4 regions of the Pseudoalteromonas sp. BSi20480 genome follow, and region 3 is predicted to be linked to each of the others. Evidence: predicted binding sites of a transcription regulator. Region 3 holds the regulator's gene; each other region holds the start of a gene.

Region 1 (7,685 bases), on a different contig from region 3:
GCTTTCTAACAGTTTAAACATCATGCTTACACGCACCCAAAAACAATTGACTCGCCATGAAAAAGACAAAGAAGAAATTAAACAGCTTAACCAAGGGCTAGAAGAAAAAGTAAACCAACGAACCATAGCCCTTCGAGAGGCAAATCAGGAGTTATTATCAACCCTTGAGCGTATGCATCAGTATCAAACGCAGATTGTTGAAAATGAAAAAATGGCATCTCTTGGTCAAATGGTTGCCGGTGTTGCACATGAAGTTAACACCCCAATAGGCCTTGGTATTACAAGCTCTACTTTGCTGCGCGATAAGTTAGCCGATTTACAAATTAGCTTTGATGATAAAAAACTGACTTCAAATCAATTAAAACGCTTTATTGACGACGGTATTGAAAACCTAGATTTGATTTACCGTAACTTAAACCGTGCAGCCGACTTAATTTCAACCTTTAAAAAGGTAGCGGTTATTCAAGATGATGACGTAACTACATACATTAATATTCATAAGTTAATAACAGATGTTTTGACATCAATAAGCTCAGAGCTTGAAGAGAAAAAACCGGTTATAAACATAAATTGTGCAACCGATTTAACCGTAGAAAGCAAGTCAGAACCATTACAACAAGTACTTATACAACTAATAACAAACTCACTACTACACGGGTTCGTTGGTAATGAAAATAATGAAATACAATTTGATGTAGAGTTAACAGGAAAAAAACTCACTATTATTTACAGCGATAACGGCCAAGGCGTAGATAAAAAAATTAAACACAGAATATTCGACCCATTTGTAACCTCAAAAAGAGGACAAGGGGCAAGTGGCTTAGGCATGCACTTAGTTTACAATTTAGTAACCCAAGCTTTAGGCGGCCATATATTAATTGATTTAGAAAAAAAACGCGGTGCGCGATTCATCATAACCATCCCTTAAAAGTGAAGTAACCAAACACATATATTTACTTGTATTCCTTGAATTACTACTTATTGACCCTATTTATGCTTCATGTGGTAAACAAGTGTAATAGTTATCGTTTATATAGCGCAATTTTTTGAACTTTATTACTTTTGCGATATCACATACATTGATGAAAGATTAGATAGTGATATAATTTAACTTTGAATTAGTCTGATTATTTAACAGCTTTGCGTAGTCAGCCGGTCCATAAATTATCAAAGTAAATGAACTTCATACGTGTATTGATCGATTTAACAGTAGTTTTTGCACGGGCTTTTTGAGCAAACTTTGAACTCTTACTGTTTTATTTTTATCCAACTTGTTTTTTCTTGTTAACAATTGGATATAATCCTATAATCTCTAGTAGTCGGATTTATACTAAATACCGATTTTTTGTAAATAAAATATTCCAAAAAGGTTAATTAATAATGCAAACGCCAGTCATTCTAATCGTAGAGGATGAAGACGTAACTCGACTAAACCTCGTTAGTTTATTTGAAGCTGAAGGTTACAAAGTTATTGAAGCCATTGATGGCGATGACATGCATGACAAGCTTACAAATAACGACGACGTTAATCTCGTAGTTATGGATATCAATCTTCCAGGCAAAAACGGCCTTATATTAGCCCGTGAATTACGCCAAAAACGCAAAGTAGGCCTTATCTTCTTAACAGGTCGTGATAACGATGTTGATCGTATTTTAGGGCTTGAAATTGGCGCTGATGATTACATTACTAAACCATTTAACCCTCGTGAATTGACTATTAGAGCGCGTAACCTTATTACGCGTACAGGCCTAAGCGATGATGAATCAGCACTTGAAACTAATGGTGTTATTACATTTAACGGTTGGGAATTAGATGAAAATAGCCGCTGTTTAACATCTCCTAATGGCGATGCTAAGCGCTTGCCTAAAGGTGAGTACAGAGCACTGAGATTAATGCTTGATTCTCCAGGTCGTATTTTTAGCCGTGAACAACTAATTAAACATATGACAGGCCGTGAGCTACGTGCAAACGACCGTACTGTTGATGTAACTATTCGCCGTATTCGTAAGCATTTTGAAAGCGATAATTCTACATCAGAGCTTATCAGCACCATTCATGGTGAAGGCTACCGCTTTATTGGTAAAATCGACAGCTAATTAGCGTTTATTCTAATTGCTGTAGAAATAAATGAAGGGCACGTTGTCCTTCATTTATTTTATCTGCCAACACCAGCAGCCACTCCTCAAGCACTTCATCACTCTCATCTATCGCGCCATATTCCATTACTTTTGCATGCAGTTGAACATCGTTCAAACCAACAGAACCTGCGGCACCTTTAAGCTTATGCGCAACCGATTTGTACTCTTCCCTGTCGCCTGTATTTAATGACGTAAGCAGTTCTTGTTGATATTGCGGATTTAGCTTTTCAAACAACTGACTGCTGCGCCTAAACACAACTAACCCCATAGAATTAACAAAGTCTTCTATTGTTTCAATATCTAGCAAATGCGCATCAATACTTTTAAGTGCTTCGTCGGTTACTTTTAGCTGTGGCTCGTTGCATTGAGCTTGCTTAATATCAAATAAGTCAGCGAGCATTTTATCAAGCTTTACTGTATTAATAGGTTTAGCTAAAGCGCCTTGAATAGAAATACCTTCAAGCTCTTCTTCTGCACTTCTCACATTAGCGGTTAGTGCAACAATAGGCAGGTTATCAAAGTGGCTATCAGCACGGATTTGCCTTGCAACTTCATCGCCATTTATATCGGGTAGCTGCATATCAAGTAATACTAAATCTAGGTCGTCTTCGGTATCAACAAACGAAAGTGCATCTTCGCCCGTTTCAGCCCATAGCACTTCATGTCCGCGTTGCTCCAATAAATTAGTGGCTATTTCGGCGTTAAGTGGTACGTCTTCAACGAGTAAAATATAAAGCTCTCGGCCAACATAGCTTTGCTCTGTAGGCGCAATACATAAGCTCAGCGGTATTTGCACTGTAAAGCAACTGCCCTCACCCTCTGTACTGTTTACTGTAATACTGCCTTTCATAGCCGTGACTAGCGCTTTAGTTACCGCAAGCCCAATACCTGAACCTATTGCATTAGTACCTTGTAAATCAGGTGCTTTATAGTACATGTCAAAAATACGAGAAAGCTGCTCTTGTGGAATACCTTGCCCTGTATCTGAGATTTTAATAACTAACCATGGGCCTTCAGGGCGATTTTCACGGCTACATTCGAGTGTGACTTTGCCATGCTGGGTAAATTTCACTGCATTGTTTATCAGGTTCCAAACCACTTGGCGTAAACGAGTAGGATCAAGCAGTGCATATATATCAAGCATGCCATTTCGCTCAATATCAAACTCAAGCCCTTTTTGCTCAGTTATTAACCCTGCAAAATTCACAACATCGTTTATAAAATCAGATACATTAATAGAGTTGGCGGCAATATCGAGCTGCTCTCTGTCTATTTTATCTAAATCTATAATGTCGTTAAAAATATTACCGAGCGTTTCAGCACTTGAAAAAACCGTGTTACACCAACTGCGTTGCTGCTTATTTAGATCGGTATCGAGCAACATACGTGTTAAGCCCACAATACCGTTAAGCGGGGTACGCAACTCATGGCTTAACGTGGCTATAAATTTCCCTTTATCTTTATATGCGGTTTCAAGCGCCTCAGCCGCTTCTTTACGGCTCGTAATATCACGCCCAAAACCAAGTAAACCTATGTAGTCGCCTTCGTCGTTTATAAAAGGAAGTTTTCGTAACTCAAACCAGCGCGTTGCACCATCAACTTCATAACCTACATCGATGGTGAGTGCTTTGTGAGTTTGCTCTACCTCTTTGTCTGTGCGCAATACTTCAGATAAAAAGTCGTTTGGGAATATTTGTTCAACCGTTTTACCTATAAGCTCACGGCTTGATTTACCCATTACTTCTTCAAACATTTTATTGCAGCCAGCAAACACCCCATTGTTATCGCGGTAATAAAACAGATCGGGGGATGAATCAACAATTGAGCGTTGTAACATGCTTTGCTGAGCAAGCTCTTGCTGTGTTTTTTTACGCTCGGCAATTTCTCTACGTAGTTCTTCAATGGCGCGATGCTTAGCATGAAAAGCCATTTTACGTTCATCTATTTCAATATTAAGCCGACTAATATTGTCTTTAAGTGTTTGGTTTAATAGTTTTTCTTGTTTAGTTGCGCTATCTAAGTAAGCGTAGGAAGCATCTAACTGACGAATTGAATTAATAAGTACGCTTATAATTAAAGGTGACACAACAGCTGAAAAAAATACCACGGCCAAAATATCTACAAGAAACAATTCGCCTATAGCAACGTAGTAAAACATGCTCGATAAAATAAGAGACGCGGCTAAAAATAAAGCGTAACAAATGGCAGCTGTTTTTAACTCACCAAATCGCGCTATTGAACTTGAAAGCACCCGAACCCATGGGCTCAAAGAATAATCGGTCATACGTAGTTTTATCTCTTAGCTGTTTACTTAAATATAAGAAAGGCAATGCTATTTACAGATTTTAGCATTTTTCTATTCGCTATTTTCATGTTGTGCGACAAAAACAGAAAATATTCATATGCAATTTTAGTGGGCAGTAAAGTCCTCGTTTCAGCCATTGATTATTTCGTGTAAAATAATGCGCCTTATCATTGCCAATAACGAGTAACATAGCATGCAAACCAATATGCCCGATATAGCTGACACCGCTCCTGCATTACAAACAGGTAAATTAGACTGGGTTGGCATGGGTGAAATTGAACTGCCATTTATTTTTGAATCGCGTGATTTAAGCCCTGTTACTGTTAATGCCAAAGCCCGCGCATTTGTTAACTTGCACAAAGAAGACGCCAAAGGCATTCATATGTCGCGCTTATTTTTAGCGCTTGATTTACTCTCAACAGAGCAACAAGTAAATCCTCAAACAATTAGCCAAGCACTAAATACGTTTATATCTAGCCATGAAGGGTTGAGTAATAAGGCACAGATTGAGTTTAAATTTGAGCTACCACTTCGCCGTAAGTCTCTATTGAGTGGCAAAGCTGGCTGGAAAAGCTATCCAATCACACTTACAAGTACAATTGAAAATAATATCATTAGTTACGAGCTAACCGTTGATGTTACCTATTCATCAACTTGCCCTTGCTCGGCGGCTCTTGCACGCCAGCTAATACAAAATGCATTTAGTGAAAAATTTAACCAAGATACGCTCAACCAAAAAGAGGTACTTGAGTGGCTTGGCACAACACAAGGCATTGTGGCAACTCCTCACTCGCAGCGCTCAATTGCTAACGTAAAAGTTAAACTCAATAGCAACATTAATGAGTTTGATGTAGTTAACTTAATAAATACCCTTGAAGGCGAGCTTAAAACGCCAGTGCAAGCGGCAGTAAAGCGTGAAGATGAACAAGAATTTGCCCGTTTAAATGGGCAAAATTTAATGTTCTGCGAAGATGCCGCGCGTAAAATTAAAGCAATATTAGAAACAGACGGTTACGCAGATTACTGGCTACAAATAAACCATTACGAATCGCTTCACGCTCACGACGCTGTGGCGGTTGCTGTTAAAGGTATTAATGGCGGGTATAAGGCATAAAACACCTGCGTTAACTTAAATCACCATTCGGTAAATCACATACAATATTTAGGCACGGTACTTGCTTTAACAAATCAGTGTCAATTTGTTGTTATGGAGTTACCGTATGGAATTCGCTTTATTGTCGATTTTAGTATTAGTGGTAGGTGCATCAATTGCCGCGTCAAAATTTAATGACGACGGTGGTAATCCTTATCCTTTCAAACGTAAACAAAGCGTATTTACGCAAGTAGAAAGCGCCTTTTTAAACTTGTTAGAACGCGCTATTGGCGATCAATATAAAATAGTGAGCCGAGTTAAGCTTATTGATGTGATCGACTGTAAAGAAGGTTTATCACCTAAATCAAAACGTGCCGCCATTGCTAAAGCCAAAAATAAGCAGCTTGATTTTGTGTTAATCGACAAAGAAAAAATGACCATCGTAGCAGCTGTTGATTTAGTAAATAACGCAAATAAAGATGGCCACAAAGCCCAGCGCGACTGGTTTGTAAATGGCGCCTTAGAAGCTGCAGGCATTCCACACATTCGCATGAAGGTAAAAGCGGGCTATCGCCCATCAGAAGTACGCGATGCCATTATGTTCAAACTGGGTAAACCAGCACCAACAGCACAGCGCCCATTACGTAACCGAGTTCACAAACCTGCTGTTTTATCTCCCTCACAAGCTAAAGCCCATTCAACAGCATTAGCCGAAATATAATTATCAGGTGACTAAATTTGCATTAAAGCGAGCATTTTAAATGTCTCGCTTTTTTGTTTTTTATTGCTAACTTCACGTATAATCAAGCTATTCAAACTCAGGAATCAAACACTATGAATGTTGGTATTATTGGCGCAATGGAGCCAGAAGTTAAAATTTTGCGTGAAGCAATGCAAAACCCAGCTATTTTAACTAAAGCAGGTTTTACATTTTACACTGGTGAATTAGCGGGCTGCACAGTAACTCTTGTTCAATCAGGTATTGGTAAAGTAGCATCAAGCATTGCAACTACATTACTTATTGATAATTTTAAGCCTGATTGCGTAATTAACACCGGCTCTGCTGGCGGTTTTGATCCATCATTAAGTGTTGGCGATGTCGTTATATCGTCAGAAGTTCGTCACCACGATGTAGACGTAACTGCATTTGGTTACGAAATTGGCCAAGTACCACAAATGCCTGCAGGTTTTACTGCGCACCCTAAATTAGTTGAAGCAGCCGAGCAAACTATTGCGCAAATTAGCGAAGTTAAAACGTTAGTGGGCCTTATCTGTACTGGCGATACCTTTATGTGTGACCCTGTTCGTATTGATAAAGCCCGCAGCGACTTTCCTTCAATGCTTGCTGTAGAAATGGAAGGTGCGTCTATTGCGCAAACCTGTCATACGCTTGAAACTCCTTTCGTTGTTATTCGTTCAATGTCTGATATTGCTGGCAAAGAATCGCCACAGTCGTTTGAAGAATACTTAGAAACAGCATCAATCAACTCATCTAAAATGGTTGTTGCTCTGCTTGAAAAGCTAACAGCTGTAACACTGTAAATGCTTAGCAATATTGTTCAAAACCATTTGGACTTTATTGTGTTTATAATAGCGCTCCTTGCTGAGCGCTTTTTACCACTCGTTAGTTGGTACCATCCGAATACCGTTTTAGTGGCCGTATTTAGCGCCATAGGCAAACGTATTTATAATAAACAAAATACAAACAGCTACCACTATTTAGCAGCCATACTTGCAAGCGTACTGGTGCTCAGTGTTATTTTACTAATTGTTACCTTGCTACTTGAATTTGCATTTTACCCAGAGCTACTTGCAGGCCTTATTTTATACCTTTGCCTTGAAAGCCAAAGCCTCAATAAAAAAGCCCTTCGTATTGCAAAGCTCACTAAACAAAACCAAAAGTCAGCCGCACGCGAGCTATTAAAACCACTGCTTGCTCGTGAAGTCAGCAAGCTTTCAACCACAGGCATTATTAAAGCCCTCATTGAAAGCTTAATACTTCGTACTGCTCGTTATTACTTTGTGGTTATATTTGTTTTTTTACTTTTAGGGCCAGTTGCAGCACTTGGTTACCGACTACTTACCTTGATGCAGCAAGCATGGCGTGGTGATATTTCACCAAACAGCGAATTTTTAAGACCATTAAAG
Region 2 (7,984 bases), on a different contig from region 3:
GACGTTGTAAAGCTACCAGTAGTAACATCATTTACCTCACCAACCGTAATCGTGGCATTTCCTATGTTGTTAATGTCGTTTGCTGTTCTTATTGGTGCTGCAAGCGCTAAATCTTCACCACGAGTGGTTGCTAAAGACATATTTGCCGCCGACTCAGAGTTAAGCTTTATTTGAAACTGATCACCTGCATTAGCAGCGCCAGCTACATTAATTTCTAAACCAAACGATTCGCCACTCGTGATTGTAGATGAATCAATGACGCCAGCGGTTATATTTGCTGTCGATGCTGTGCCTAGCGGCTCACCTTTATTATCTATTGGCTGAATTTCGACCGTTGAAGCACTGGTATAAGTAATTATAAAGTCACTTGCAGGCAATTCACTGCCCTTACCAGCTTCAAGGGTTGCAGTCATACTTGAACTACCCGTATTAGCGGTATAAGCATAGCCACCAACCGTAGGAATATTAAAAATATTACCCCCGAGCTCTCCGTTAGCGTCCATACCCAGCTTGTTTTGTTCATTAAAAGAATCGGCTATTGCTAAACCCATTTGGCCAATTTGATTTTGAGCAGGGACTAGCACATCGTCTCTAAATGCCAGTAATCCACCAATTTTTCCCTTTAATTTAGATACATCAACTTCAAGCGGCACTGCCTTGCCCCCATTAACATCTAACCTAAGTTCTTTAAAGTTTGGATCAGGATCGCCACGCATAGAAAACAAATTAAACGAGCCATTTTGCATTACAACCGCTTCACCGGTGCCCATAAATACAAGTTTTTCACCATTTGGGCCATCCAGTGTTTCTATATCAATAAGTTCTGATAAATCACGGATTGCCTTATCGCGTTCATTATAAGTAGAACTTGCATCGGCTTGGTTATTGGTGCCGTTAACAGCAGCAATATCTTGATTTAATGTACCAATTTTTTGAATTAAGCCATTTGCCTCTTCTGTAAATACGTCTAGCTGTTCATTTACAATATTTTTCTGATCGAAAACAATGCCTGAGAGTCTGTCCATTTGATTCACTAAGTTTTCAGCATCCGTCATTACCAGCGAGCGGGCAACGGTAGATGAAGGCTGATTTAACGACTCCTGAACATTATTAAACAATGAATTTATACTAGTAGATAAACTATTAGAATCTTCTGAAAACAAACTATCAACGCGGTTTGACTCTGTAACAAATTGATCAAAAAACGTTTTATTAGAGGTGTCTCTGTTGAGTTGCTCTTGGGCAAACTGGTTTAACAAGCGATAGGTTTCTCCTTTTCCTACCTGGTTATCAACCATAGTTGTATGCTCTGTGCGCTCTCGCACATAGCCTTCGGTATTTACATTCGCTATATTTTTACTTGTCGTTTGCAGTAGTTCCGAATTTGCTCTAACCCCAGAACTGGCAATGTTTAATAAGTTAAACGACATTTACTTTACTCCTTGGCGAATAACACTGGCTGCAACATCTTTTAATTGAGCACTGTTAAGCACTTTTTTTATTTTACTAGCGTAATTAGGATCCGTTGCGTAGCCGGCTTTTTGTAATGAATCTAAAAACTCGCTTGGCTTAGCTGTATTTTGTAATGCTTCTTGGTAGCGTGGGTTTTGGGTTAAAAAATCAACAAAGTCGTTTACGCTCTCTTTTATTGAGTCATAAGCTCTAAAGCTTGCTTGTTTTTTAACAGGCGTTCCTTGTTCAAACTCTAGGGTTACTTTACTTGCTTTTTCGCCATCCCAGCTTTTATCTGATTTGATATTGAATAAGTTATTTGAACTGTTACCGTCGCTTTTATTAATAATGTGCTTACCCCAACCTGTTTCAAGTGCGGCTTGTGCAACCATAACAGCAGGGTTTAAGCCAATTTTTTGTGCTGCTGTTTTAGCGTGTTCCCATACTGTAGTTACAAACTCTTCAGTACTTTTGAATGGCGCTGAAGGAGCTTCAGGCACTTTAGAATCGGTTTTATCGTTTTGAACATTAACAGAAGCTTTTTCTTCATTTTGGGTATGAGGAAGCGAAGAGCCCGCACGCATATCACTTAAAAAGTCATTGGTGGTTCTCAAAACAGAACCCGGCATAAAAGTTTTGCCGTCTGGCGATAACTGCTGAACAATTAAATCAGCAAGGCCTAAAGACCCATTTGATGAAAGCTCAGTAGATAACTGTTGATCATGCATGTCTTCAAAAAACTTAACGCTACTTGAGTTAAGTGGGCTTTCTTTATCTTCAAACGCTTCGTTAGCTTTACGCATACTTTTAAGTAGCATTTGGGTAAAAATAGCTTCAAATTGCGCAGCTGCTTTTTTAAGAGCGGCTTTAGATGCATCGGTTGATGCATCACCACCGCTTAAGGCTTCTTTACGAAGTGAATCTAAATTGCCTAAATCAAAAAAGTTTTGTTTGTCTAGATGATTAGTTTCCATCAGCTTTTTGACACAATAATGAATAATACAAATTAAAATGCAAAAATTAAGCCAGATTGAAAATGTGAATGATGGAGTGAAAGGGAAGCTTTAGCAAAGGCTTTGCTAAAGCTTAATAAATATTAAATAACAACAAGTTGACCGTTTATTGCTCCGGCTTCTTTAAGGGCCTCTAAAATAGCCATTAAATCGCCAGGCGCTGCGCCTACCTCGTTTATAGCACGAACTAAATCGTCTAAACTAACACCCGGGTTAAACACAAATGCACGCGAATCGTCTTCATTTACATCTATAATTGATTGCTGCGTTACAACGGTTTCGCCCTCAGCTAATGCATTAGGTTGAGCCACATTTTGTTGCTCTGAAATGGTGACGGTTAACCCGCCATGTGTTATTGCTGCAGGCTGTAACTTGACATTTTTACCAATCACAATGGTGCCCGTACGCGAGTTAACGATAATTTTTGCAGACATATCTGCAGGTTTAAATTCAAGATTTTCAAGCGTTGATAAATAAGACACACGTTGAGAAGCATCTCTAGGGGCAATCACACGAACAGACACAGAATCAATTGCTTTTGCACTGTTAGGCCCGACTAAATCGTTAATTGTTTTTTCAAGGCGCTTTGCCGTTGTAAAATCAGGGCGGTTTAAGTTAAACGTAATAAAATCGCCTTGCATAAACGGACTTTTAACTTCACGCTCTACTGTTGCGCCATTTGGAATACGGCCAACTGTTGGGGTATTAATAACAACACGGCTGCCGTCAGCGCCTTGGGCACCTAAGCCCCCCACTATTAAACTACCCTGAGCTACGGCATATACATTGCCATCAGCCCCTTTTAAAAACGTTTGTAATAACGTACCACCGCGCAAGCTACCCGCACTACCAATAGATGAAACGGTTATATCAATTGTTTGTCCTGGCTTTCTAAATGCGGGTAATTCAGCATGTACAGCAACGGCAGCAACGTTTTTAATTTTAGGGCTTAAATTTGCAGGTAGCGAAATACCAAAATTGCTTAACATGCCTTTAAAACTTTGCTGAGTGAAGCGGCTCTGCTCACCCGTGCCGGGTAAACCCACTACTAAGCCATAACCTACCAACTGGTTCGATCTAACCCCTTCGACCATAGAAATATCTTTAATACGCTCAGCATGTGCCGAAAATTGGCAACCTATTAGCGTGATTAAACAAATTAACTTTAATACATTCATAATGAATGCCCTCTAAAAAGGAAAAATCGAGCTGCTGAAAAAGCGTGTTAACCAACCTGCACTTTGCGCTTCTTGTGTTTGCCCTTTACCAGAGTACTGAATACGCGCATTGGCTATTCGGTTTGACTCAACTGTATTATCAGAACTCACATCTTGCGGGCGTACTAAACCTTCCAAACGAATAAATTCTTCACCAGTGTTTAACGTTAACCACTTTTCACCGCGAATCACTAAGTTACCGTTAGGTAAAACACGCATAACATTGACCGAAATATTGCCAAATAAGCTGTTTGATTGATTTGATCTAGAATCCCCCGTAAAAGAGGCGTCACTACCAATGCCAAACTGGATACTATCGCCGCCTATATTGACCGGAAGGCCTCCGAGCCCTATGACAGGGTCTAGGCTTGCATCAGATTGCTTATCGGTTTCGGTTTTAGCTGCTTTAGTAGCTTGAGTAGACTCTTGTAAATTTACAGTAATAATGTCGCCAGTACGCAGTGCTTTTCTATCTGCGTATAAGTCGTTTGACACATTAGTATTAAATAACGAACCTGTTGCAACTACGGGTTCCATACTTGGTTCAGGATACATTGGCGCATAATAGGGGTCATCTTGAACAATATCACTATTTTGTGTTGAAACACAGCCACTTAAAAATAATGTACCTACCGCAAATAACATATAATGACGCATAATTCCCCCTACACCTTATAATTGCTGATTGATGTAACTCATCATCTCGTCAACAGCCGAGATGACTTTAGAGTTCATTTCGTAAATACGCTGCGTTTCAATTAGGTTAACCAGCTCTTCAGTTACATTTACGTTTGATGTTTCAAGTGAGCCCTGAATAATTGTGCCTAAGCCTTCTACACCCGGGTTACCTTGCACAGGCGCGCCACTTACTGCCGTTTCGGTATAAAGATTTTGCCCTACAGGCTCAAGGCCCGATGGATTAATAAAATCGCTAATTGTAAGCTGGCCAATCACAACATTATCAGCTTGACCTGAAATACGAACAGATACCTCACCATCTTGTGAAATAGTAATTGATTGCGCATCATCGGGAACATTCATTTCTGGTTGCACCACATAACCAGAACCAGACGTGACAATTCGACCATCGCCATCGGTAGTAAACTGCCCATTACGCGAATAAGCAATATTGCCATCGGGTTGTAATACTTCAAAAAAACCAGGCCCTGAGATCATCCAATCCAATGAATTCTCAGTGGTTAGCATATTACCCTGAGAAAAGTTTTTTTGGTTAGCCACTACTTTTGCACCAGCACCTAACATTAAACCAGACGGCATTTCAGTGTCTTGCGACGATCGCCCACCTGGCTGGTTAATATTTTGATAAAGTAAATCTTCAAAAATAGCGCGGCTTTTTTATAACCTACCGTACTGGCATTCGCTAAATTGTTTGATATAACCGAAATATCGGTTTGCTGAGCGTCTAGCCCCGTTTTACTGATCCACAATGCTGGATTCATAATCGTGTCCTCATTTAAAGTTAAACTATGCGCATCAGCTGATCTTGTGATCTATCCAGATCTTCAGCTGTTTTCATCAGTTTTACTTGTAACTCAAATTGACGTTGATGGCTGATCATATCGACCATTTCGTGAACTGGGTTCACATTAGACATTTCTAAGGTTCCGCTTAATACTTTGACATTGGCAGAGGTATCAACAACCTCTCCTGCCTTAGGCCTAAATAAACCATCATTCCCTTTTTCTAGTTGAAAGCTATTAGCTTCAACCACCTTCAAGCGGTCAACTTCTTCTAAAAATGTAGCAGGCGCCCCCTGCGGGCGAACTTGAATTGCACCGTCTTCACTAAATTCAATTTTTTCAATCGGTACTGGTAAAATGACAGGCCCGCCTTCGCCAATTACTTGACGACCATGGCTGGTCATTAACATACCTTCAGCGGTAATATTTAATGTACCCACCTTGGTGTAAGCTTCATTGCCTGAGGCATCTTGGACGCTTAACCATGCGTTATCACTCATTGCAATGTCGAGGTCTCTACCTGTTTCAACTATGCCACCAGAGGTCATATTAGAACCTGGGCGCTCTTGCATAGAAAACACACGTGATGGCAACCCTTCACCAAAAGCCTGCATAGAGCGAGCTTGTGCAAAGTCTGACTTAAATCCAGTAGTATTCGCATTCGCCAAATTATTGGCTTTAAGGGCCAGCCCCTGTAGGCTTTGTTTAGCGCCTGAGGCCGCAATGTAGACCATTTTGTCCATAGCATCGACTCATATTAAAAATCTCTATACACAAGAAATGCAAAATAGATGCCACAATAGGAAATGATGTAAAATGGTTATAAAACAAACTAAATGAAGTGAAAATAAAAAGGGCCACTTTAAAAAGCAGCCCTTAAAATTATGTTAAGTATTAAATTAACGAATCTGTAAGATTGCCTGTTGCAGTGTTGAGTTAACCTCAAGCGCACGAGAGTTAGCCTGGAAGTTACGCTGAGCACTTATTAGGTCAACCAGCTCATTAGTTAAATTCACATTTGATTGCTCTAGTGCTGATGAATTTATTGAACCTAAAGTACCTGAACCAGGTTCACCCGCAATTGGCTCACCTGACGTTAAGCTTTTTTTCCAAGCAGTATCACCAACTTGTTGAAGGCCTTGCGAGTTTGAAAAACGCACCATAGCAACTTGACCAAGAAATGTTGAGTCGCCATTACTGTATGATGCAACAACCTTGCCGTCTGTACCAATATCTATGCCAGCCAAACGACCTACCGTAGCACCATCTTGGTCTAACGCTTTAACTTCAAATCGGCTTGCGTATTGAGTAGGCACTTTATTTGTAGTGCCCGCTTCATCACGCCAGTTAATATCAATATCATCTGGAAAGCTTGCGCCATTAGTTAAAACATCAGATAAACCAGCCGCCGCACCCGCACCACCAGGTACAGTAAGCGGGTTAAAGGTTGTACCTGTATTAGCAACACCATCAGTGCTACTTGGTAAGCCACTTGAGTCAAATTGAAAGGTTGATAGTGGTGTAAATGGTGCTGCCGTTTCTTCTAGACCTGCAGGGCTGAATGACTTGCCATCTAATGTAGCGTAAGTTTCCCATTCGTTATCATTACCCGTTACTGCAGAATCAGTTTTAACAAAGAAAAACTGTAATACATGGGGTTCACCCAGAGAGTCATAAACCGTTGTTGATGTAGAGCTGTTATATGAAGCACTCGTTTCTGGGTCAAAAGCAATCGAAGGCGCATCTGCACGAGAGTCTAAGTTAAATGAGCTGTAAACATTAGTCGTTGCACGTGGTGAACCCGATGAATCTGGGATCTGCAATGCAGACGATGTGCTCAAACTTACAGACGTTGTATCACCTGTTGCTTCATCAACAGGGAAACCTTGTAAGTAATTACCCTTTGCATCAACTACAAAGTTATCTTTATCTAATTTAAAAGCGCCTGCTCGCGTATAAGTAAAGTCTTGCGCGCCCAAGTCTTGGCTCATTGCAAAATAACCCTCGCCTGTAATCGCTAGATCAAGTGAGTTATTAGTAAATTGCAGCGAACCTTGGTGAAATTGCTGAGCAACCATAGTGGTTTGAACACCGTCACCATTTTTAGTTCTACCTGAACTAAACACTGAAGAAGCATATACATCTGCAAACTCAGCGCGAGACTCTTTAAAGCCGGTTGTATTAACGTTCGCAATATTATTTGCGGTAACGTCTAAATCTTTTTGTGCGGCAGCTATGCCTGTTAATGCAATATTGAAGCTCATAATTGACCTCTAACCTATTAAATACAGCCTGCAAACAGGCGAAATATTATCAAACTCTATTACGCGATCTCTGCGACATCAGTCAGCCTAACCGCACCTTCTTTAGTGTTAATAATGATGCCATTGGCACCGTTTATATTTACACTTTCAATATTCTTGAACGTAGCAATGGGTAAGCTTGAAAACTCACCATTTGTACTGCCTTCAGCTACAATATTGTATTCACCCTCAGGCAACCGCTCACCGGCTTCGTTTTTACCATCCCAAGCAAAGCGTATTGCACCAGCAGACTGTGAACCTAAATCAATACTGCGAACTAATTGACCTGACTCATCAGTAATACGAAGCGTTAAGCTATCTACTGGGCTTTCTGCAACGACGGAACCTTTCGCTTCACCCGTTGCATTTAAATCTAAGGAATCCGACTCAAGTAATGCTTGCTTACCAACCAATGTTGATGCCTGCAAAGCAGAGTTAGATGTCATCGAAGCTGCAAGCGACTCAAAGTTACTATTAAGATTTGAGATACCTTCAGCCATTGTGAAATTGGTCATTTG
Region 3 (7,984 bases):
ACCGACCTGCTAATGCTTGAAAATAACAAACCTTTGACCACAAAAGGGACTAGTTCATGAATGCAGCGCGCATAATATTAAGCGTTTTATTCATCAGCTGTATGGTTTGGCTTTGGTACCCTTATTTCACACAAGTAAATTTACCACAACAAACCGAAGCAGACATAATTGCAAAGCCCGATTACACAGCCATAGAGCTAAAACAAACAGCGTATGACGAAAATGGGAAAATCAGCCATAAAGTAACGGCAGCGCGAATGGAGCTATATCAAGAATTAGGGTTTACCTTTTTTGATAAACCTATTTTTACGCTATACAACGACAAACAAACATGGCGAATTAACGCTAATGAAGCAACATTATACGAAGGCAGACAACTAATATTAGAAGGTAACGTTGTTGCTAGTAATTTAACTGATAACGCAATGATAGATAAAATTAATGCTGATAACATTCAGGTAGATATAAAATTACTAACGATGCAATCAGAGCAGCCTGTCATTGTTACAGGGCCCAATTTAAAAATCACCGGTAAAGGCTTAGAAGCCGATTTAAAAACCGAAGTGATAAAATTAATTAACCATACGCGAACTATTTATTATGACCAATAAACTATCAACACTCTTTATTATTCCAACATTTTTACTTGCATTAGGTACTAATGCCGCTGAAACAACAGCGCCAATTTCTGCAAATCAAATTTCGATTAGTGCGGATAAACAAGAGGGTCAACTAAAAGAAAACGTAGGTATCTTTGAAAAAAATGTTGAAATTATTCATGGCGACAGAAAAATTACCGCAGACCGCCTTGAGGTTCACAAGCGCGATGAGCTAGGCGACAACAAGCAATTGTTAATTGCCACAGGTACGCCTGCATATTTTGAAGAAAAACAAGCCGACGGCACAATAATGAGCGCCAGCGCTAATGAAGTTAGATACGATGTTTCAACGCGTTTTTTAACATTAATTGGAGATGCAGAGATATCTCAAGCTGGGCAAAAAATGAATGCTAAAAGCATTACCTACGATATAGAACAGCAGCTTATTAGCGCCGAAAAAGATGAAAGCTCAACTGACCGTGTACACACTATCTTAGTGCCTGTGGAGCCTAAAAAAAATGACAAAGGCCAACCATGAGCACATTAAAAGCAGAGCTACTAGCCAAAAGCTACAAAGGCCGTGAAGTTGTAAAAAATGTGGGCTTAGAAGTTAAAGCTGGCAGTATTGTAGGCTTGCTTGGGCCAAACGGCGCAGGTAAAACAACAACCTTTTACATGATTGTAGGCTTAGTCCCTAGCGACAAAGGCAAAATATCTATCGATGATAACGATATTACGCTTTTACCTATGCACAGTCGTGCTAGATTAGGCATTGGCTACTTACCACAAGAGTCGTCTATATTTAGAAAATTAACAGTGTATCAAAACTTAATGGCTATTTTAGAAACTCGAAAGGAGCTCACTAAACAAGCCAGAGAAGATACATTGAATAATCTATTAGATGAATTTAGCATTCAACACATTCGCGACAGCAAAGGCATGGCATTATCGGGCGGAGAACGTCGCCGAGTGGAGATTGCACGTGCTTTAGCCGCAGATCCAAAGTTTATTTTGTTAGACGAACCATTTGCCGGTGTTGACCCTATCTCAGTATTAGATATTAAAAAAATTATTGAACACCTGAAAAACCGTGGGATTGGCGTATTAATAACAGACCACAATGTAAGAGAAACCCTTGATGTTTGCGAAAAAGCCTACATTGTTTCTCATGGGGAACTGATTGCTTCTGGTACCCCTGAACACATATTAAATGATAAAACTGTACGCGATGTATATTTAGGCGAGCAATTTAGGCTGTAACATTTACGCCTTATTTATAAGCATCTGCTAGTATTAACTATAACAACTTAAAAGGATTGTTAGAGATACATGAGGCAATCACTACAGCTGCGCATGGGCCAGCAACTTACAATGACACCTCAGTTGCAACAAGCTATTCGCTTGCTGCAATTAAGCACATTGGATCTTCAGCAAGAAATACAAGAAGCGCTCGACAGCAACCCATTACTTGAGGTTGAGGAGCAAGACTATGCCGATGATCTTGCGGGCAAAAATGAGCAAAAAGCAGATAACGATGAAGTTACAGTAACCGTATCTGCCGATGAAGCCCCTAGCGAGTATGAACAAGACAGTGGTGAAGCGCTTGCTAAAGATACCGTAAGTGACGACATGGCAATGGATGTTAGCTGGGATGAGTATATGAGTGCAGCCCCTGCATCATCTTCAGGCCCAATGCCTGAAGATGAGTCTATATATCAGGGCGCATCAACTGAAACGCTTCACGAATACTTAATGTGGCAATTACAATTAACGCCATTTAGCCCTACAGATGAAGCCATCGCTATTGCTATTGTAGAAGCGGTGGATGATTCAGGCATACTGACACTCAGTTGCGAAGAGATTTTAGAGAGCTTTAATCAAGATAACGACGATGACGTTGAGGTTGAACTTGACGAAATAGAAGCGGTATTAAAGCGCATTCAGCTATTTGACCCAGTGGGTATTGCGGCACGTAGCTTACAAGAGTGTTTGTGTATTCAGTTAAATCAATTTGATAAAGGCACGCCTTTTATTGATGAAACAAAAATGATTTTAACCGAGCACATTGATTTGTTAGCTGCTCGTGACTACCGTACATTAATGAAAAAAACGAAGCTCAAAGAAGATGAGCTTAAAGAAGTAATGACACTTATTCATACGCTCAACCCTAAGCCTGCAGACACAATAGTACGAGAAGAGTCTGAGTATGTAATACCTGATGTGTCAGTTAAAAAAATTAAAGGCCGCTGGATTGTAGAGTTAAACCCAGACAGCATGCCAAAAATTCGTGTAAACAGCCAATATGCAGCGATGTCGCGTACAGTTAAATCAAGCGGCGATAGTCAATTTATTCGCTCACATTTACAAGAAGCTAAATGGTTTATAAAAAGCTTAGAAAGTAGAAATGATACACTTTTAAAAGTAACTAACTGTATTGTTAAACAACAACAGGGCTTTTTTGAACACGGGCCAGAAGCCATGAAACCGATGGTTTTAAATGATGTTGCCGAAATGGTAGAAATGCACGAATCAACAATTTCGCGCGTAACTACGCAAAAGTATATGCACACACCGCGTGGAATATTTGAGCTTAAATACTTTTTCTCAAGCCACGTTAGTACCGAAAATGGTGGAGAATGTTCATCTACGGCAATACGTGCACTTATTAAAAAATTAATCGCAGCAGAAAACTCAGCAAAACCATTGAGTGATAGCAAAATTGCGGATATATTGGCTGAGCAAGGAATTAAAGTAGCGAGACGTACAATCGCAAAATATCGCGAATCTCTGGCTATTCCACCGTCAAATCAGCGAAAGAGCCTGATCTAAGACGCTAAACAAAGAGGGTAATGCTTATGCAACTAAATTTAACTGGTCGTCATGTAGAACTAACTGATTCATTAAGAGACTATATAAATACCAAATTTGCGAAGCTAGAAAGGCACTCTGATCATATTAATAATGTTCATGTCATTCTTGATATAGAAAAATTAAATCAAAAAGCAGAAGCAACTATTCATGTAAGTGGTGCTGAATTATTCGCATCCACTGAACATCAAGATATGTATGCAGCTATTGATTCATTGATTGACAAGCTTGACCGTCAAGTAATTAAACACAAAGAGAAGCTTGCTCGACACTAATATGATGAAATTAAGTTCACTTATATGCCAGGACTGCAGTAAAGCTGCGGTCCTTTTTAATAGTAAAAAAAGAATTTTAGTAGTTTATTAGCGAGCTGGCTCACGATAAATTACCGTATTTATCTCAACAGGATATTTTGGGCGCTTTATTAACCCGCGAAAAACTAGGCAGCACAGGGATAGGAAGAGGTATTGCTATTCCACATGGCCGAATGAGCGGCGCACAAGAACCTTTAGCATTGGTGTTAGTTAGTGAAACACCGATTAATTTTGATGCTATAGACAACCGCCCTGTTGATATTTTTGTTGCACTCATCGTACCTGAAGGCGATAACCAACAGCATTTAAAGACGCTAGCAACGATAGCTGATAAACTAAAAATAAAGAATTTTGTAAGCAGCTTCGCTGTGCTAAATCGGATGCTGAGTTGTATCAAATTATTGTTGACCAATCGTAACAAATTTAAAGGGTGATTAATGGAGTTGATTATCATAAGTGGCCGTTCTGGTTCTGGTAAGTCGGTTGCTTTGCGCGTTGTTGAAGATCTAGGTTATTATTGCGTAGATAACATTCCAGTAAATTTATTACCTTCTTTGGTAAGAAGCGTTTCTGATAACTACGATAAAATTGCCGTTAGTATAGATGTGCGAAATTTACCAAAAGAGCAAGATGAATTTAATCACATCATCGAATACTTACCGGGTTTTACAAAACCAACGCTGTTCTACTTAGACAGTGAAGATCAAACCCTTATTAAGCGCTTTTCTGAAACTAGGCGCTTACACCCTTTATCAATAGATTCACTTCCGCTTGATTTAGCCATAAAAAAAGAAAAAGAACTTCTCGATGTGCTAATTACGCGCGCCGATTACATGATCGATACCAGTGAGCTAAGCGTTCATCAACTTGCTGAATCAATTCGCGAAAAAATACTAGGTAAAAAAGACAAGCAGCTGATTGTTACATTTGAATCATTTGGTTTTAAACATGGCATTCCTAAAGAGGCAGATTACGTATTTGATGCACGTTTTTTACCTAACCCGCACTGGGAGCCTGAACTAAAACCACTCAACGGCCTAGACCAACCAGTAAAAGATTATTTGGCTAGCCACAGCATAGTTCAAAAATTTACATGGCAAATACAAACCTTTGTACAAACATGGCTACCACACCTAGAGCGAAATAACAGAAGCTATTTAACTATTGCGATTGGCTGTACTGGCGGGCAACATCGCTCTGTATATTTAGCGCAAACAATTGGCGAAAGCTTTGCAGTTACGCATCCCAATGTAAAAATACGTCACAGAGAACAAGAAAAGTAATTTTACAAAACTAATAACCTGTTCAGCTTTGATAGAGTAATGTATGCGTATAGAAGACACTTTTTTAATACAAAATAAATTAGGACTGCATGCCAGAGCCGCGACTGTATTAGCCCAACTCGCTGTAAAATTTGATGCTTCAATCACCTTATTTCAAGATGATAAAGAAGCTGCTGGTGACAGTGTATTAGCACTAATGCTACTTGAAAGTAGCCAAGGTAAAGAAGTTAAAGTGGTATGTGAAGGGCCTGATGCAGAGCAAGCTTTAAATGCCATTGGAGAACTTATTTCGCAACGATTTAACGAACAAGAGTAACGTTAATTTTTAACATTTAAATAAAATAACTATAATCAAAATAACTGGCTGCTAGGTCGTACTCCCCCACCCACTAGGTAACAGTTACAGTATAAATAAAGGACGCCAATGCCCGAAGCTTTTGAACAAGACTACCCACTACAACAACTAAAACAAGTGACCAAGTCACTTAATAGTGGTCAGTTTGTTCAAGTTAGGCGCATGCTCGCAAAAACAGCGCCATGTGATACTGCGTTATTATTAGAATCATCTCCACACAAAATTCGTCGCTTGCTATGGCAGTTAGTTGATCCTGATGTTCAAGGTGATGTACTCGAAGAATTATCAGAAGACGTGCGCCTGGGTATTATTGCCCAAATGGAGCCTGAGCACATTGCTGCTGCCACTGAAGACATGGGTCACGATGACCTAGGTGAAGTATTACGTAGTTTGCCTGACACCGTTTACCAAGACGTTGTTAGCGCCATGGACACCCAAGATAGAGAACGCGCAACACAAGCGCTATCTTATCAAGAGCGTTCTGCCGGCGCACTTATGAACACCGATACAGTAACTATTCGCCCAGATGTGACCATTGATGTCGTACTACGTTACATTCGACTTCGCGGAGAGTTACCTGAAGGCACTGATGACCTGTATGTGGTTGATAAACATAACTGCTTTATTGGTGCTTTATCGCTGAGTACATTGCTAACTAATCCACCAGAAAAAATTGTTCGCGATTTAATGGATGAAGAATGTGAGTCAATTCCAATTTCAATGGATGAAAGTGAAGTCGCACAACTGTTTGAGCGCCATAATTGGATCTCGGCCCCAGTTGTTGATGACAACGATCAGCTACTTGGTCGTGTCACGATCGATGATATTGTTGACGTAATTCGTGAAGACGCCGAACATAGTTTACTGAGTTTGGCGGGCCTTGATGATGAAGAAGATACCTTTGCTCCTGTCTTAAAAAGCTCTAAAAAACGCTCAGTATGGTTAGGAGTTAACTTATTAACTGCGCTTGCGGCCGCCTTTGTAGCCAGTTTTTTTGAAAGCACACTCGATATTTTACCCATATTAGCAGTGCTTAATGGCATTGTTCCTTCTATGGGCGGTGTTGCTGGCAGTCAATCACTCACACTTGTTATTCGTGGTATAGCTGTTGGTCATATAAATCAAACCAACCAACGCTTTTTAATGATGAAAGAACTCGCTATTGGAGCACTCAATGGCATTTTGTGGTCATTGTTGATAGCGGGTGTCATTGCACTTTGGCAGTGGGATTTTATGCTCGGCGGCGTACTCGCTTTTGCCATGTTTATGAACTTAGTTGTGGCTGGGGTTGCTGGTGCAAGTATTCCAATTTTACTTAAAAAAATGAATATAGACCCTGCACTTGCAGGCAGTGTAGTGCTAACAACAGTGACAGATATTGTGGGTATTTTTGCCTTTTTAGGCACCGCCACTTGGCTGTTAATATAAATTTAAAAGCTGTTATAAAAAAACGCGCAGTTAATTTATAGCTGCGCGTTTTTATTGTCTCGGTAATAACTATCTGGCTTTGTGCCTATTTCCACCCACTTTAGGTTTTGTATTAGCCTTTTTAAATTGGCTAAATCCCGTATGACGTGTAAGCGCTGGGCGAGCCCCTTTACGGCCTTTATTAACGGTTTTACCCGCTTTTTCATCGCGGCCTTCTTCTGGCACTAAACAGTTTGGCCCTTTGCCAATTAAGTTGGCTTTACCCATTTTGCGAAGTGCTTCACGTATCATTGGCCAGCCCGATGCATCATGGTAGCGCAAAATAGCTTTGTGTAATCTGCGCTGGCGTGCTCCTTTTGGCACTGGCACTACTTCACTATTATTCTTGATATTACGCAGTGAGTTCATCTCTGTATGGTAAATAGTGGTCGCATTGGCCATTGGGGATGGATAAAAGTTTTGCACTTGATCCAACTTAAAGTCGTTAGACTTAAGCCATAAAGCCATGTTTACCATATCTTCGTCTTTAGTTCCTGGGTGCGCAGAAATAAAATACGGAATTAAATACTGCTTTTTACCCGCTTCTTTCGAGTACTTATCAAATAATTCTTTAAATTGATCGTAAGCACCCATGCCTGGCTTCATCATTTTTGATAATGGACCGTCTTCAGTATGCTCTGGCGCTATTTTTAGATACCCGCCCACATGATGTGTCACCAGCTCTTTAACATAGCGAGGATCGCGTACAGCAAGGTCATAGCGAACGCCCGAAGCGATAAGAACTTTTTTAATGCCTTTTACATCACGTGCTTTTTTGTATAAGTCGATTGTAGGCGTGTGATCCGTGTCCATATGCTTACAAATATCAGGGTATACGCACGATAAGCGTCGGCAGGTACTTTCTGCTTTTTTGCTTGTACAACGTAATTTGTACATGTTGGCCGTTGGCCCACCTAAATCGGAAATAACGCCAGTAAAACCGGGCACTTTATCTCTGATCTGTTCAATTTCTTCAATAATGGACTCTTGCGATCGGCTTTGAATAATACGCCCTTCGTGCTCTGTAATCGAACAGAATGAACACCCACCAAAACAGCCACGCATAATATTCACCGACGTTTTTATCATGTCGTAAGC
Region 4 (7,984 bases), on a different contig from region 3:
GCCATTGTCGCCGTCATCACCGTCATCACCGTCATCACCGTCATCACCGTCATCACCGTCATCACCGTCATCACCGTCATCACCGTCATCATTCTCAAGTTCAACTTTACCAAGTACAAACACATTATTTGCATCGTATTGACCTTCAATTTCAACACGATCACCCACAACAAGCTGTGCTAAAAATGTTTCTAACGAAACCAATACATCATTAATAATGTATTTTGCATTGGCATCTAGCTGTATTTCAGCGCCGTTAACTGTGATTGAATTGCTTAAAATAGCAGTTACCTGCCCTTTCATTTCCCATTCTTGGTTATATTCGTCTTGATCTTCTTTTTCTATTTTTAAAACACTTAAAAGCGGCGACGTGTTCAAATAAGCTATCTCAACGTAATCGTTAATATTTAAAGAATCAAAATTAAAGTATTGCTCGTCATCGTCTTCATATCGGCTAAATTCGTTAATTGCATATACCACACCATTAACAGTAATCGTTTTATTAACAGAATCTATATCTTCAATAATGCCTTTTACTTTTCCGTCTGACGAGTAGTCTGGGCGTTTTAGTTCAACCGAAGTGACTTGATTGTTATTAATGTAAACCTCAACAAACATACCCACGGTTAAATCATTAAGTAATGTGCCTTCAACGTCAATATTATCAGCAAAGTCAAACACTTGACCATTAACTCCCATAGACGTTGCGCTGATTTGCGTAATTAACCCCTCGATTTCGTATCGTAGTACGCTATCGTCATCAACATCTAATGACTCTTCAACTGTTCTGGCATCAACCTCTGTTGCCACCATAACATCGCCAAGTAAATTACCCTCTACTTTTACGTAGGTATCGTTTGTCAATAAGCCATCAAGTACGGCTGAGCTGTAGTCAATCACTACATTGTTAATAGTAAACTGTAATGCGGCTTCATCTAAATTCGACACAATGCCTGCCGTGTATTCATGATCGTCATTATTTACATCCGTATCGGCCTCAATGTACGATGCTAAAAAAGTACCATCTGCTTGCGGGTAACCACTTATTTCAACCCTTTGACCCACACTAATGAGCGCCTCTGACGTATCAATAAAGTGAGTTAGGTCGTTATAATAGACAACCGTATTAGCTATCAGTAGTTGGCCTGTGCTGCGGTCAATACTTTGTATAGTGCCTTCAATTTCGGTATCGTATTCAACATCTTGGGCAATCCATTCGCCTGAATCATTTTCTTGTGCTGAAAAACTAATTTTCATACCAACACTAAGCGCGCTTAATTGAGTGCTTAAACCATTTTTCATTATGTTACTTGTGTCTGTATTGTACTTAACACCATCAACATAAATACTGCCAAAGCCCGTGATCACACCTTGGGTTACAACAAGCTTAGGTGAAACAGACTCAACCGATGAATTAACAGCATCGAGTATTGGCTGCTCTTTTTGCTCAGAACCACCACACGCGGTTAATATGGTAAGCGCACTAAAAGTGAATATATGTTTATTCATTTTGTTCATACTAATAATCCTAGAGGTTAATTGTATATACTTCATACATACTGCATAGATACTTCAAGTAGAACTATTGACCTATATAAGCCATTAGTAAATAGGTAATTATACCTACCCCTCCTAACATTATGTTTTTAAAAATAAAATCAGATAAAATATTTAATAGTAAAATTAAGAAATAATTACAGACTGCTATGTATAATTTTTAATAAAAACTCAACACCAAAAACAATACCACCTAACATAAAAATATAACCAACTAATAATAAGAACAATAAATTCATTATTATCTCTTGGTACAAGGCTTGCTACTTTATAACTGACAGTCAATTCACTAACCTAAAGTAAGGATAAACTTATGAACAGCGATCGTATGAAAGGTAATTGGAACGAACTTAAAGGTAAGGCGCAACAAAAATGGGGCGATCTTACCAACGACGATTTAGACAAAATTGAAGGTAGCCGTACAGAGCTAGTGGGTAAAATCCAGCAGCAGTATGGTAAATCTAAAGAAGAAGCAGAGCGTGAAGTTGATGAGTTTGAAAAAACTCACTAATCGCTAACTTCTAAAAAAACCGCCATTTGGCGTTTTTTTGTTTAATGGCTAAAAAAGCACGCTATTTACGCTTTTAATTGATTACCAATAGGCAGTTGCCTAATGCGCTTACCACAAGCGGCAAAAATAGCGTTACACAGCGCAGGGGCATAAACCGGTGTTGCGGGCTCTCCTACACCGGCAGGTGGGGCATCGCTTTGTATTATTTCTACTTCTACCTCTAAAGGTGAATCGCTCATAAGCGGTACGCGGTAATCATGAAAATTACTTTGCTGTACGCGACCTTTATCAAAGGTAATACCGTCGCTAATAGCAGTGGTAATACCGTAAATAGAACCACCTTGCGTTTGGTTTTTAACGGTATCGGTGTTTACTACCGTACCCGCATCAATAGCCACCCACGATTTAATCACGTTTAAATCACCAGCGTCCGATACCTCTACCTCAACCACCGTAGCCACATAGGTTAAAAAGCTGCGGTGCGCAGCAATACCTAAGCCGCGCCCTTTTGGAAGTGTTCTCCCCCAATTTGCCATACTCGCTGCTTTTTCAATAACATGACGCAAACGGCTTGTTTCAAGTGGATAAACCGCTTTATCGCCACCGTAGTTATTATAGTTTGCGTTCTGGTTTGCAAAATCGATAGTACGCGCTGGCCCAATGGTTTCCAATAAATAATCTTTTGAGTCTTTACCCGCCTTGTGGGCAGCCTCATTTATAAATGACTGCACGGCAAACGCATGAAAAATATTTGTGACCGAGCGCATCCAGCCTATTCGGGCTTTTGCTGGTGCTTCACCTCGTTCCAGTTTCATATTGGGTGCTAAAATTGGATTATCAGTAAAACCTAGGTCTAGCTCAAAGCCACCAGGTGCAGATGCTCCCTCTTGAAAGGTAGACATAATTGGCGAAAACGCCGTGCGATGTAAGTAAGCCTCAATATTACCTTTTTCATTGAGTGAAGCTTCAATATGTTGAGCCGATACCGCATGATAAAAACTGTGCTGAATATCATCCTCTCGCGTCCACTGAACGCGAATAGGTTTTCCAGTTTTCATTGAAATGTAGGCGGCCTCTGCCGAAAAATCAGGTTTTGATTTACGCCCAAATCCGCCACCTAACATGGTGACATGCACGTTAATTTTACTCTCATCCATACCCAGTAGTGCGGCCACAGTTTTCATATCGGCTTGCGGGTTTTGCGTTGCAGCCCAAATATCTACACTGTCTTTATTGTACATTGCCGTGGCGCAAGGTGGCTCCATAGGTGCTTGAGTTAAGTGCGGCGCGTAATAGTCGGCAACTAATTTATTGCTCGATTTAGCCAATACGCTGGTGGTATCGCCTTTTTCGCGCACATGCGCTTGCGGCTCATTCACTGTTTGCAGTAACGACTTTTTAAAGCTCTCTGAATTATAATCGCCATTTTTACCATCATCCCACACCACGTTTAGTGCTTTACGCGCCTGCCATGCAGCCCAGGTATTTTTAGCAACAATAGCAATACCGCCTTTTGGCTGAAATTGCGGCGCACCTTTTGGTACAGGCATTTCAATAACATCAACTACGCCATTAATTGCTTTAGCGGCACTTGCATCAAACGATTTAACCACACCACCTACTACCGGCGGGCGCTCAATAATAGCCACCAGCGCTTTTGGTTCGCGAACATCAGCAGCAAATGTGGCTTTACCGGTTACTAAATCGGTTAAATCTATGTGCGCCATACCGGTATTTATATAGCGCCATTCTTTACGTGTTTTGAGTGTTAACTTGTCTGGCTCTGGCGGGGTAATGCCAAGCGCGAGGTCAATTAAATCTTTATAAGCCAGCGTTTTACCCGAGCTGTGGGTAACCACGTGCTGATTAGCTGTACAGGTTTGTGGGTCAACCTTCCAATACTTAGCGGCTGCATGCTGCATCATATAACGTACGCTTGCGCCCATTTCGCGCAAGCGCTGCATGTTGTATCGAATACTGCGCGAGCCATCGGTATTTTGATCCCCGTATTTAGGGTCGCCCTTACCTTGAATAACCACTACTTTATCCCATGCAGCTTCCATTTCGTCTGCCACAATTTGAGCAATGGCTGTACGAATTTGTTGGCCCATTTCAGAGCGGTGGCAGGTTATTTCAACCATGCCATCGGGGCGCAGTGCTATAAATAAGTTAGCACGCTTTGCTTGCTCAGAGGGTTGCTCTAACACGCCAGCAAACGCTCGTGGTGCACTGCCTACAAAATAAGTACCTAATACTAATGCGCCTATTGCGCTTGTTTTTAAAAATTGGCGGCGGTTTAGGTCAAAGTACGTATTGTTGTTTTTCATACCTCTTCCCCTTGTTCATTTGGGTCAAAATACTCAACGCCCGCAATGGTTTTAGCCGCCGACTTAATCGCTTTATGAATACGCGGATACGTGCCACATCGGCAAATATTGCCCGACATATTACTCACTATTTCATCATCAGTTGGATTGGGGTTAGCCGCTAATAAGCTTGCCGCTTGCATTATTTGCCCGCACTGACAAAACCCACATTGCGGCACTTTATGCTCAACCCACGCTTTTTGCACGGGGTGTTCACCCTGCTCGCTTAACCCTTCAATAGAGGTAATAGCACGCCCTGCCACAGCCGATACAGGTAATATGCACGAGCGCTGCGCTACGCCATCAATGTGTATGGTGCACGCACCACACTGCGCCATACCACAGCCAAATTTAGGCCCTGTTAAATTTAATTCATCTCGAAGATACCAAAGCACCGGCGTTGACGGATCGCCTGTAAACTCATGTTTATTACAATTAACGGTAAGCGTGATCATATTTAACTCCTTGGCAAAGCGCTTTAAAGGAATTCCTTGTTGCGCGAGAACGGTTTGAATACTTGCTACTTTTTTAGCCTACCACTTAGGATTGGTTTATTGAAATTTTTATCGGTAAGTGCCAATTTATAGCTGTTATTAAGTAGCAGCTTTATTAGGTATAAATAAGAAGGGTTTGTTGACTCTACTTAGCACTTATAACTGACTCTTTTAATAACTGCTCATCATCTTTATATACCTCAAGCCAACCAGGTGGCGATGTATCGCAACCAATTACAGTAACGTGTAATACGTAACTATAGCGTCCGTTTTTAAACGTATAACTGTGATTCCCGCCACTGCCACTAAACTTTATATCGCCGTTTAATAAAACGACGTCGGGCTTATCACTAGATTTTTTATTAATACCCCACGATGCATACCGATAATTATGATCACCTAAATCATCAACGCGAATATGGTAGCTAGCCGTTTTCCAATCGAGTACTGGCTCTTCAAATGTATTAATACTTGAATGAAGTGATTGCTTGTCTTGTTCAATTAAGCGTTTAGCAAATGCCTGCTCTTTAGATGTTCCGCGATTTATACCGATAATTTTACCGTCAGTATTAACCCATACCACGCCGTTATTTAGTATAATGCCACGCCAACCTACGCTATCCCAATCGGTATTAATATTAGAGCTGCCAATAACGGCAACTAGTTCATCGTCGAACACTTCATCAAAGCGGTTAATAAACTCAGCTTCATTTTTAATGTCAGGCAATGGATATTGCCTTTTTAGAGGGTAGCGAATATGCGCAGCAATCGCAGTTTTATCCTGCGCTTTGAAAGCAGCAATAACAGGTAAAACACTCTCGTGATACTTCTGCTCAAGCGCAAATGTGTTCGATGTGAAAAATAGGGATAGGCAAAGCAATATGTAATTTAGATACTTCATTGTAGCCCTTTATTTAAAGTTATTGAGAATGCATTGTATAAAGGTAGGTAATACCTGACACTAAGTGAAAATATAAGATCAGAAGCAACTTTATAAAAATATAATGTATCTTAAGGCTCTAGGTAGCCTTATATTTCTAAATTACAACTTTGGATTTTCTAACTTTTTTAATAAAAGGTTAAATACATTCTCTTGAATGCCTTCTAAATATTCCAACCATTCATTATCATACTGAATATTAAAAATGTGATCATAATTATTTTTTTTACCTATATTATCTGATAAAACCTTCAATTCTGACGACCAGCTAGGATCAATTTTATCAAATCGCCGCTGATCAATAATATTCATAAGCTTTTCCACGTCATTTTCTAATTTATTTAGTTTTTTAAAATCACCTTCTAATATTTTATATTTATCTGGAGACAAAAATCTTAGGCGTATAACAGAGTTAGACAATTTATTATGAGCGTTTATAAATTTTTGATGAAACTCTAGTGTCGACTTTAAAGAACGCTTCCACTTTCCTATGGCAATAACTTGCTTGTCTTCTGAAGAACTTCTTAATGACTCCAAGCAACTTTTCGTTTCTAGTTGATATAAAGTACAATACATCCAACTGTGGAAATATTCTCCTTTTATGCAGCTAAGTATTTCGAATCTTTCATATGCCCCATCAATCCGTTTTCGACTCTTATACTCAACAATTGCGATAATCACGGCATAAATAGTTCCCACTCCCCCAATCCAGCTACCCAAATCAGGCCAAAAATTAGAATGTCCATTAGAGTGGTAGAGGATTTCATAAGCACCTATAGAAGTAATAAGAAGAGCAATAAATGTCATTAATACAAATTTCTTTCTATTCCAAAGCCCTGTAATTTTATCCCTCAAAATAACTAATCCTTATTTAAATAACTTACAAATACACCAGCGGCTTAAGTAACTAAAATTTCATTTAGTTTTGGCGACTAATAGTTTCAAATTATTACTACTAAGCAATTGCTTCATATAATTTTTTCAACGTTTACCTAATATTAATTCAGTTAAAGAGAAATCACCAATAGTGCCTGCATAACCATATTATATGATTTCAACTGATTGTTCTTAAACAAGGTAATAAAAGTAAAAAACGAGCCTAATTTGGCTCGTTTTGTTTTTACTGATAGCTAACAGCTGAAAACTGACCGCTTCGCTATGATTCCGGCTCATACCCCAAATTAGGCGATAGCCATCTTTCTGCCTCTGCGAGCGTCATATTAGTTCGCTTGGCGTAATCTTCTACCTGATCCTTTTGCACTGCGGCTACGGCGTAATATTTTGCCTCTGGGTGTGAGAAATACCAGCCCGAAACCGCAGCCCCTGGCCACATGGCGTATGAGCTAGTTAGCTGCATGCCAATGCGTTTTTCGGTATCGAGTAACTGCCAAATTTTCTTTTTCTCAGTGTGCTCTGGGCACGCTGGGTAACCTGGCGCTGGACGAATACCTTGGTAGTTTTCGCGAATTAGCTCATCGTTTCCGAGGTTTTCATCGGGTGCATATCCCCAGTACTCTTTACGTACTTGTTCGTGCAGGTATTCGGCAAAGGCCTCTGCGAGCCTATCGGCAACCGCTTTAATCATTATTTTATTGTAGTCGTCTTGCTGTGCGTCGAACGCATTGGCTAAGTCGTCTTCTTCTAAACCGCCCGTTACTGCAAACGCGCCAAAGTAATCTGGTGTGCCTTTTTGCGCAATGTAGTCGGCTAAACAATAGTTAGCAAAGTCGGTTTTTTCGGTTTGCTGGCGCAAATGGCACGAAGTAGTTAATAGCTCTTTTCGCGTTTCATCGGTGTAAATTTCTATGTCATCGCCCACACGGTTAGCTGGGAATAAACCAATTACACCTAGTGGTTGCAAAGTACCTGACTTTTCGAGGTCATCGAGCATGTCGTTAGCGTCTTTAAATAAGCTTTGTGCTTGTTCGCCCACTACTTCGTCGGTCATTATGCGCGGGTATTTACCAGCGATTGACCACGTCATAAAGTATGGGGTCCAATCTATATACTTACGCAACGTGGCTATTGGTACATTTTTAAACTCAGTCACGCCCAGCTTTTTAGGCACTGGTGGCGTGTAGTTATCCCAATCAAGTTGTGCTGCGTTATCGCGAGC

Evidence for each region. Region 3 encodes sigma-54, which starts transcription at its own class of promoters, with help from an activator protein. Its sites were predicted from a motif close to GTTGGCACGNNNNTNGNNT; they were not measured.
Region 1: the regulator sigma-54 is predicted to act here: its motif matches at 5,607-5,625, upstream of P20480_RS06225 (DUF2726 domain-containing protein).
Region 2: the regulator sigma-54 is predicted to act here: its motif matches at 5,944-5,962, upstream of P20480_RS01640 (flagellar basal body rod protein FlgF).
Region 4: the regulator sigma-54 is predicted to act here: its motif matches at 1,805-1,823, upstream of P20480_RS02575 (CsbD family protein).

What each region holds. Positions count from the first base shown of each region.
Region 1 covers NZ_BADX01000126.1:365-8,049, reverse strand. Annotated here, with positions in the region: partial or broken gene P20480_RS18385 (sensor histidine kinase) at 1-928, shown strand, start outside; gene arcA (two-component system response regulator ArcA) at 1,381-2,097, shown strand; gene arcB (aerobic respiration two-component sensor histidine kinase ArcB) at 2,105-4,423, opposite strand; gene folE2 (GTP cyclohydrolase FolE2) at 4,638-5,558, shown strand; gene P20480_RS06225 (DUF2726 domain-containing protein) at 5,665-6,258, shown strand; gene mtnN (5'-methylthioadenosine/S-adenosylhomocysteine nucleosidase) at 6,372-7,079, shown strand; gene P20480_RS06235 (cobalamin biosynthesis protein CobD/CbiB) at 7,080-7,685, shown strand, end outside.
Region 2 covers NZ_BADX01000166.1:127,428-135,411, forward strand. Annotated here, with positions in the region: gene flgK (flagellar hook-associated protein FlgK) at 1-1,430, opposite strand, end outside; gene flgJ (flagellar assembly peptidoglycan hydrolase FlgJ) at 1,431-2,426, opposite strand; gene P20480_RS01650 (flagellar basal body P-ring protein FlgI) at 2,549-3,643, opposite strand; gene flgH (flagellar basal body L-ring protein FlgH) at 3,656-4,339, opposite strand; partial or broken gene flgG (flagellar basal-body rod protein FlgG) at 4,355-5,142, opposite strand; gene P20480_RS01640 (flagellar basal body rod protein FlgF) at 5,163-5,906, opposite strand; gene flgE (flagellar hook protein FlgE) at 6,063-7,427, opposite strand; gene P20480_RS01630 (flagellar hook assembly protein FlgD) at 7,487-7,984, opposite strand, start outside.
Region 3 covers NZ_BADX01000099.1:69,132-77,115, reverse strand. Annotated here, with positions in the region: gene kdsC (3-deoxy-manno-octulosonate-8-phosphatase KdsC) at 1-60, shown strand, start outside; gene lptC (LPS export ABC transporter periplasmic protein LptC) at 57-611, shown strand; gene lptA (lipopolysaccharide transport periplasmic protein LptA) at 601-1,137, shown strand; gene lptB (LPS export ABC transporter ATP-binding protein) at 1,134-1,859, shown strand; gene P20480_RS07670 (RNA polymerase factor sigma-54) at 1,929-3,428, shown strand; gene hpf (ribosome hibernation promoting factor) at 3,455-3,742, shown strand; partial or broken gene ptsN (PTS IIA-like nitrogen regulatory protein PtsN) at 3,747-4,199, shown strand; gene rapZ (RNase adapter RapZ) at 4,219-5,064, shown strand; gene P20480_RS07690 (HPr family phosphocarrier protein) at 5,108-5,380, shown strand; gene mgtE (magnesium transporter) at 5,489-6,847, shown strand; gene P20480_RS07700 (YgiQ family radical SAM protein) at 6,917-7,984, opposite strand, start outside.
Region 4 covers NZ_BADX01000160.1:51,994-59,977, forward strand. Annotated here, with positions in the region: gene P20480_RS19635 (DUF5666 domain-containing protein) at 1-1,518, opposite strand, end outside; gene P20480_RS02575 (CsbD family protein) at 1,871-2,068, shown strand; gene P20480_RS02570 (xanthine dehydrogenase family protein molybdopterin-binding subunit) at 2,134-4,395, opposite strand; gene P20480_RS02565 ((2Fe-2S)-binding protein) at 4,392-4,889, opposite strand; gene P20480_RS02560 (hypothetical protein) at 5,074-5,829, opposite strand; gene P20480_RS02555 (hypothetical protein) at 5,971-6,723, opposite strand; gene metH (methionine synthase) at 7,025-7,984, opposite strand, start outside.